One region of the Salinimonas sediminis genome, then DNA from elsewhere that is predicted to be linked to it. Evidence: predicted binding sites of a transcription regulator. Region 1 holds the regulator's gene; the other holds the start of a gene.
What was found. The regulator LexA, encoded in region 1, represses DNA repair genes until DNA is damaged. The targets are predictions, from matches to a motif close to TACTGTATNNNNATACAGTA.
Positions count from the first base shown of each region.

Region 2: the regulator LexA is predicted to act here: its motif matches at 1,017-1,036, upstream of D0Y50_RS16065 (DUF7218 family protein).

Region 1 covers NZ_CP031769.1:86,814-90,999, reverse strand. The annotation lists gene coxB (cytochrome c oxidase subunit II) at 1-1,015, opposite strand, end outside; gene lexA (transcriptional repressor LexA) at 1,766-2,395, opposite strand; gene D0Y50_RS00410 (hypothetical protein) at 2,813-3,496, shown strand; gene D0Y50_RS00405 (UvrD-helicase domain-containing protein) at 3,586-4,186, opposite strand, start outside.
Region 2 covers NZ_CP031769.1:3,664,336-3,668,521, forward strand. The annotation lists gene D0Y50_RS16060 (CBS domain-containing protein) at 440-862, shown strand; gene D0Y50_RS16065 (DUF7218 family protein) at 1,048-1,311, shown strand; gene D0Y50_RS16070 (cation:proton antiporter domain-containing protein) at 1,570-2,793, opposite strand; gene D0Y50_RS16075 (TonB-dependent receptor) at 3,510-4,186, shown strand, end outside.

The DNA of each region.
Region 1 (4,186 bases):
CATTAACCACAATGTCGATATGACCCTGCATATCTTCAGTTGCCAATTTGCTGCCTTTGAGGGCGGGGAAAGCACCTTTTAAGCCTTCACCATTTGGCATATGGCACGCCGCGCAGGTGGCGGTATATACTTTCTTACCCTCACTCATAAGCTCTTCCATGCTCATACTCATGGCCAGTAAACGCTGCTCTTCAGCTTTCGCTTCACGCTGCATTTTTTCTTGTTCGCCCATCCAGACGGCAAAGTCTTCCGGCGCTTTTGCAATAACCACAATAGGCATAAACCCGTGGTCTTTGCCGCATAGCTCAGCACATTGACCCCGATATAACCCTGGCTCATTAACCTTGGTCCAGGCTTCATTAATAAAGCCCGGGTTTGCATCTTTCTTAACGGCAAAATCCGGCACCCACCACGAGTGGATGACATCATCAGAGGTGATCAGAAATCGTACTTTCTGCCCCGTTGGAATCACTAAAGGCCGGTCGACCTCCAGTAAATAGTTCTCGCCCTTTTCGTATCGATTACTGATTTGCTCGCGTTGCGTTGCCATCAATGAATAGAACGAAACATCCGAGTCCATATACTTGTAGTGCCACTTCCATTGTGAGCCGGTGACCAATACGGTCATATCTGGCTCACTGGTGTCTTCCATTGCAATAAGCGTTTGGGCAGCGGGAAATGCCATAAATATCAGGATAAGAAAAGGCACTACCGTCCAGGCAATTTCAACTTTTACGTTTTCATGAAAGGTAGCCGGGGTGGCACCGCGCGAACGCCGATGCAAATAAATGGAAATAAACATAGCGCCAAACACCACTACGGCGATGACCACACATATGGTAAACATCAGCATATGCAGGTCATAGACCTGACCACTGATATCAGTAACACCCTTGCGAAGATTTAGTGTTGCAGCATCACCGGTAGCCTGTTGTGCAGCAAATGCATGTGAAAATGCAGCGGTGGTTGCCAGCGTCCCCAAAACCATCAATACGATATTTGCGAGCTTCTTCACTCAACACCTCCGTGATGGACGAATCCTGGAAGCCTGCCTGCCAACCATAGACCCGCGTTGTTACGACTAATTCCGTTATAGATGTATTATGTAATTGTTATTCTTATGTTAATAACAGTATAAGAATTAAACACTTTTAACCTTGAGTCTAGTCTTTTGATAAAAAATTATACAATTTTTTGGCAAGTCGCTGATTCAGGGCAAGACTTTTCAAAGCCAGCAACCAGCTAATTTGGTGGGGTGGAGAGAGGCTATACAGCCGATGAAAACGGTGGCAACAGAGACTATAGCCGTAGACAAGATAACGCCTTTACAGGCGAAGCACTAAAAAATCAAAATGGCAGATAATTACTAATCAGCACAGGGGCTATTCATCGCAAGGTAAACGCTTGATAGCAAAAGGGGTATAGCGGTAGAAGGGTATAAAATGCCCGCCTGGATAATAAAAGCGTCTGCACCGCGGCTGTGTGAACATGCCGTGAGCATCCGGTAAACCAGCGCGCTATTAGAAAATGATAAACGTCATCGTGCTGATTTGAGTAAGCAGTGTGGTTACACACATTTTTTTCCGGTAAGCGCGCCTAATTACGGCATATGTAGCAATAGAAGGGGGGGTAAAACGGGTAGGTTTTAAGAATAGTCAATACACGCAATGTAAAGCTACCAACATCAGCGGTAATGAAAAAGTTACCGCAGGCAACAATTATTGCCAACATTCGCTTCAGGAATGCTGGCAATGTGCTTTTTACATCACATCCAGTCAGCGTTACGAATAACACCCACTGCTAAGCCTTCGATAGTAAAAGGCTGGGCCGACAAATCCACTTTAATTGGTGCAAATTCGTCATTTTCTGCATGCAGTAACACTTCATGACCGCGCTTTTCGAAGCGTTTAACAGTGACATCATCTTCCACCCTGGCAACCACCACCTGGCCATTATGCACATCCGTAGTACGGTGTACGGCCAATAAGTCACCATCTAAAATACCAATATCTTTCATACTCATGCCATCTACCCGCAACAAAAAGTCGGCGTGAGGACGAAACAAGGCAGGATCGACCTGATAGTGGCTTTCTATATGCTCCTGCGCCAGGATGGGTTCACCGGCAGCGACCCGCCCAATCAAAGGCAAACCCGTTTCTTCATTCGCGGCTTCATCTTCAAGCGGTGTTGTTAAGCGGATACCACGGGAGGTGCCGGGCAAAATTTCAATCACACCTTTGCGAGCCAAAGCTTTTAGATGTTCTTCAGCTGCATTGGCAGATTTGAACCCAAGATGCTGGGCGATCTCAGCCCGCGTAGGAGGCATACCCGTGTCCCGCATATTGGATTTAATAAGCTCAAGTACTTCTGTCTGTCGGGGGGTTAGTGGACGCATAAACAGCCTGGGTTTTCATACAGTTAACTGTGAGTATATACAGTTGGCCACATTTCGCAAGCGTTAACGCGCGGAAAATAACAGGTTTATGAACAGGTAGCACTAGCATGCCTAAAGCACTTTGGTAGGTAAACTCGTAAAGCCTATCTTTGTGGTCATGCTCGGGATGTCGAACTTGCTGGGCCGAATCAATTTAATCTTGTACCTTACCATCTAACTGTATCGAGCAATAGACTGGCCAGCGTGGTGACCGGTAATAATGCCGGTAGCCCCGCTTGATCACCCGGCCAAAGGTAGTATCGCTGGCCTGGGTCGATTATGATGCGAGTATTGGAAATATCCCCTATATTCAAAACGCCGTACGTGCACAGCCATGTGTGGTATTTTTTTCACAACCAGCGGGCTCGCTTAGTTACTATGAATTTTCAACTCAGGTTTATTGCGGTGGCGTTATCAATCTTCTCCAATGCCAGCTTTGCTATGCAGGCTGGCAGCTACTACTACGTTATCTCTGAGCAATGTAAAGCGGTAGGTTTGAGTGATGAACAGCACACAAAGCTGACGCCCGATGTCATGCTGTTCGAAGTAACGCCAGCCGGCATCAGCGATTATGCAGTAACCATGAATACCGCCGCCCTGACTGACTACACTGAGCAAGGCCAGCAGTTACTAAGTGCGTGGGAAAATGAACAGGTCTACACAGTGGGCCAGGCCGCGAACCCGGCACACAGTTATCACGACTTTTTACTGCAAAAAGAAACCCTTAGTTATACTCAACTGGCGCGCACGCTGAACTTGTTTTCGCAGGCGCAGAGCGCGCGAGGGCATTTTTTTAAACAGTTGTTGAAAATTGACGCTGATAGCGCGCGATTTAAGGCCGTAACCCGGGTGAGATTATTCGACGAAGGTTATCAGAATCGGTTATTTTTAAAGCAGTATGTGTCGGAGTATTTTTTACTCGACGAGAACAACAAACCGCGCCAGCCGGCCGTTATAACGGTGAATCATCGCGCCGCACTTACCAACGACCTTCATCGCCCCGGGCAACCTTGGTTTAGCAGTACCCAACAAGGGGCATGTGGCGAACGGCCGTCTTTCTAGTTATTGCCCTAACCGGCCGCTGGCACAAGCCTGTTTAGCGCTGACGTTTATTAAATACCGGTTTTTTTAAATCAAACTACCTGGCTCAATCAGCAAGCTGGATTGCGGCAGAGCCAGCCGTTACCGGTATTAATGGCAGGCGCACTGCAAGTCTTGCACATTCGGGGCTTACTACTGCACCCAGGCTGAGCACTACACTGATAATATTCGCCATACTGACCTTTGCGCTTTTTGTAATAACCACTGTCGCAGGACGGGCACTTATACACGGCGCGAAAAGCCTCGGTGAAGGTGTCACTGGCGATATTGACCTGATAAGACGGTTCGGTAAGCTCAGTAATAAATGCAGACGGCGCCAGCGGATCAGCAATAATGTAGCATTTGTGCCGCGCCCGGGTTAGCGCAACATAAAAAAGCCGACGCTCTTCAGCATAGGCAAATTCATCCTGCGCAGGTAGCAGTGCCTCTAACAAGATATCGGCTTTGTTCTGGCTGGGGAAACCGAGCTTGCCGTGGTTAAAGCCCAGCAATATACAGTGGTCAGCTTCCAGTCCTTTAGCGCCGTGAAAGGTCCAGTAGAACAAATTGTCCTGACTCAATGGCTGTAAAGTGGTGCGTGCATCTTCCAGTAAAAAACGATAACGCGCCATAATTGCTATAGAATCGCCGGGCGACTTTTTGCGTATAGCA
Region 2 (4,186 bases), 860 kb from region 1:
CCACCTACTACCTAGTAACCAGCTATAATAAAAAGTAGTAAAATAGTATTATATCAATAACCCGTGCTATACGATTCAAGTCGCTTTTGTACGGTCAGCTCACTAATAGATTTGTGTATATTGCGTGTATAGCCAATTCTGGACCATTTTTCTAAAGCACCCCGCTCATTGTTCAGTCGTAGCTTAGAATAAGCCATGTTAAACACCTGCTAACTCGTGTATAGCTTGATTTGGGGCAAGGAGCGGCTTTTAATTTTTTATAATTTTACCGTTATAATTTTGCTTACCGGCCTTTTGACGTAACCCTTCCCTTCCCTTCCCTTCCCTTCCCTTCCCTTCCCTGCAATGTTTAATGTCTAGCGTCCCTCCATGGAATCGAAATTGCTTGCTAGAGAGTACCTGAAAATGATTTCAGGTATTTACATTATGGAGAAGTGCAATGTTAGTTGATGAAGTTATGTCAAAAAATACTGAAGTTGTTACATCCACCGCTAGTGTAAAAGAAGTAGCAAACAGAATGGCTGAGCTTAAAGCGGGTTTAATGCCAATTTACGAAGGCGATAAACTTATAGGAACGGTTACCGACCGGGATTTGGTTATTGAAGCTATTGCTAAAGGAAAAAATCTTGATGATGAGATTGCCTCAATAGCCAGTGAGCCTGTGCTTTATTGTTTTAAAGGCGATGATACTGAAACCGTACTAAATAACATGCGAAAAAATGAAGTTCAGCGCTTAGTTGTACTGGATAATCAAGAGAGTAAACGTCTTGTCGGCATTGTTTCAGTGGCCGATATTGCAAGCCGGTGTGATAGCAATGAAACGGCTAAATCTATTGTAGACTGCTGTAAGCATTACCATTAGTTAGTACCCGTTACACGAGGCCTATTACAGGCCTCCATAATTATCTATGCACTAATACAATCTATTATCCACTACAGGTTTTTAAATACATCTTCGTTTAGCTGTAGGTTTATAACTTTATTTAACTACATACAGAAAACGGGATTTCTCAATAACCTGTAACAAAATCCAGTAAGGAATTTGTGATGGCAAAAGACCACGGTAACCAGATTAAAAACGACGATACATATGAAGAGTTACGCGACCAAGGCTACAGTAAGGAAAAGTCCGCCCGCATAGCCAATGCGCAAAATAATTCAGCCCAACAGCCTTCCAAAAAAGAGGGGAAAAGCCGTAAATATGAAGATCGCACAAAAGACGAACTTTATCAAAGAGCGAAAGAGGTAGGCATCGATGGCCGCTCAACGATGAATAAAGACGAGCTTATTGATGCTCTACGTAATCACTAACAGTGTATGCAGGCTAAGCTGATAAGACCAAGCTGATGAAGCATAGCCGCGTAGTAATAGTGGTTTTTATTAGCTTAGCTTGTTTTATCTGGCATTGCGGGCCATCAAGTGATTTTACGCATGGACACAGGGTAGCAGCTGGGTAGTACCGGCTCGTTCTTCCTTTTTCGCTATACCATAATAAAACATAGCACGGGCGCCGCCGCTTACCTGCTTAACGAGCATGCGTATTAGATACCCCCACCATATAACGGCTGATCACTTTTCGTGGATCCTGGCCCACAGCCTTGCTGAGGGCGCTGCAGTTGTGCCATGCACAACCAAAGAGGCGGTTACCACCAAACTACCCGCTACCCAGGCTATATCGTGTCCACTTTTATCCAGTATCACCATGCTGTAGAAAAGGGCTGAAATACCGATAGGCCCAAAGTGGCCAGCCAATAACGCAAGCTTCCAGTTTTTCCACAGCGGCATAACAGGCGCCAGCAAAAGAATCACCGGAATTCGTCTGAACAAAAGCACCCCTAGGGTAAATATGACCCCGCCCCAGCCAAGCTCCAGCCAGCGTTCGACTGGCAGCATCAAACCAAAGAGGATAAAAATGGGGATGGTGAAAAACAGATTTACCGTTTCTTGAACATTGTCTTCTTTTGCCCGGGCGGCCCCGCCAACTAACTGGCTAAATACCACCCCGGCCACGAAAACAACCACTATACTATCAGTAGCAAAGTATTTGCCTAACCCCAGGGCCAGCATGGTTAACGCCAGGGTCGTCGCTAAAAACGCTTTGTGATCGAGCGTGTTATGACGTTCTGCCCACAATAAACTTTTGCCCACTGCCCAGCCTAAACCAATACCTAACACTACCGCGCCCCCAATAGGCCACAATATGGCGTCCCACAACCAGGTAAGCCAGGGGCTTTCCTGGTTCGGCTTTAACAACAAAATAGGCAAGAAAACCAGCGGATACGCCAGACCGTCATTGGCGGCTGACTCTGTAGACAGTCCATACCGAAAGGCTTCAGGTAGATGCTCGCGGGCCAGCCCGCCAGTGACTATAGAGCTGGCGATTACCGGATCAGTAGGGCAGATAGCGGCTCCGACCAGTAATGCTACAAGAAAAGGTAAACCCAATGCCCAGTGAACCATTAAGCCACTGATAAGAAACATCGCTGGCATACCTATGCCAAGCAAAATAAACAAGGACGTACGATGTTTAAACAGAAAGTCTTTGGGTATCCGCAGGGCAATAGCCATCAAGCTGATACCAAGAGTAAGGCGGGCCCCTTCCTCCAGAATTTTAAAACTATCCCCCCAGTTCGAGGGTAGCAACAGACCGGTACCTAACGGGCCGAGCACAATACCGCTTATGAGTGCCAGTAGCGGGATTGAAAAATACGAGTGGTTAATTCGTCGGGTGAACATGCCCAAACATAAAACCGTAGCGCCGGCGGCTGCCAGTGCAAGATTAAGTTGTTCCATGACTTATTCTCCTAGTTTCATTCCCCGGTAACATACCCCGGATAGCTCACTCGGATAGCTTACTCGGATAGCCCACTCGGATAGCCCACTCGGATAGATCAAACGGCCAAATCATCCCGTGATACCAATAAATAGCTCGTTAGGGTCCCACCGCATGTGGTCTTTATACAGCCTCTCACGCACCATTAACCACGCTAGCGCGCATTTTGCACACCCGTTTGGCTGTGCAAGTACCACACCAGTAGCACGTTACGTACTCCTCTGCCACTACCACCGGGTTTACGCTTATCCTAGGTTAAATAAGAGGTAGCTGATCCGGGTTTTTCGGCTTGCGTATATGGGTGCGTATACTTTTACACCCTTTTCCGGCGACACTACGCAGCACTATGGTGTAACCCGGTGTGCATGTGGTGCGCAGTGTGGTCTAACACCCGAGCTGGCCGGCGTGATGTTAACCCTTTGAACGTACCATCCCATCGGGTAGTTCAGTAAACGGGATAGCCGCCACGGCCTCTACGGTAAATATTCATCGTGGCGTGGGAATTTGATACGTTTATCGTCAGTCTGCGAATAAAGCCATCATTTATCAGACAGTAAGCCGGGCTGCACCTTTATCGTTAACGCTTCACCGTTTAGTATACAAATTGCGTAAATCACAGACTTGCATGCGTTAGTTAATTTAAGCACGCGCCTTAATTATTAAACAAGGATAACGAATGGCAGCACCGCGTAATATTTCGATTCTGGTATTGGCTCTCGTCGCTTCACCGCTTTATGCCGATACCCGCTCATCTGATATCGAGCACATTATTACCACCGGCTCACGCATTTCAGCCAGCCCATCGAACACTGACCTGCTTACCAGTGAAATTGCTGAGCAGGAGATTACTTTTACTGCTGCTTCACACATTCAGGAAATGCTTAATTACATTGCCGGAGCTGGCGTACAGCGCGGTAATGGGCAAGAATATCTGCCGGCACTGCGTTCAGCGGTATTAACCGGCGCCGGCGCATGCGGCGGTATTTTAGCGGCGGAAGACAACATACCTCTACGCGCCGCCGGCTTTTGTAACATCAACGAGCTATTTGAAGCCCACAGCGAAATGGCCGAGCGTATTGAAGTATTAAAAGGCCCGGCTTCGGCGCTGTACGGGTCCAATGCAATTCATGGCGTGATAAATGTTATTACGCCAGACACCACTCAAGATACGCATATGCTGGGGTGGGATTATGGTTCGTTTGGCTACAATCGCCTTAAAGTACGTCAAGGTAAAGATTATGGCGATACTGGTATCGGTATAAACGCCAGCGTAACCCACGACACCGGTTACCGTGACGACGAGGGTGTGGAACAGCAAAAAGTAAACCTGCGCCATCGTATCGAAACCGGTAA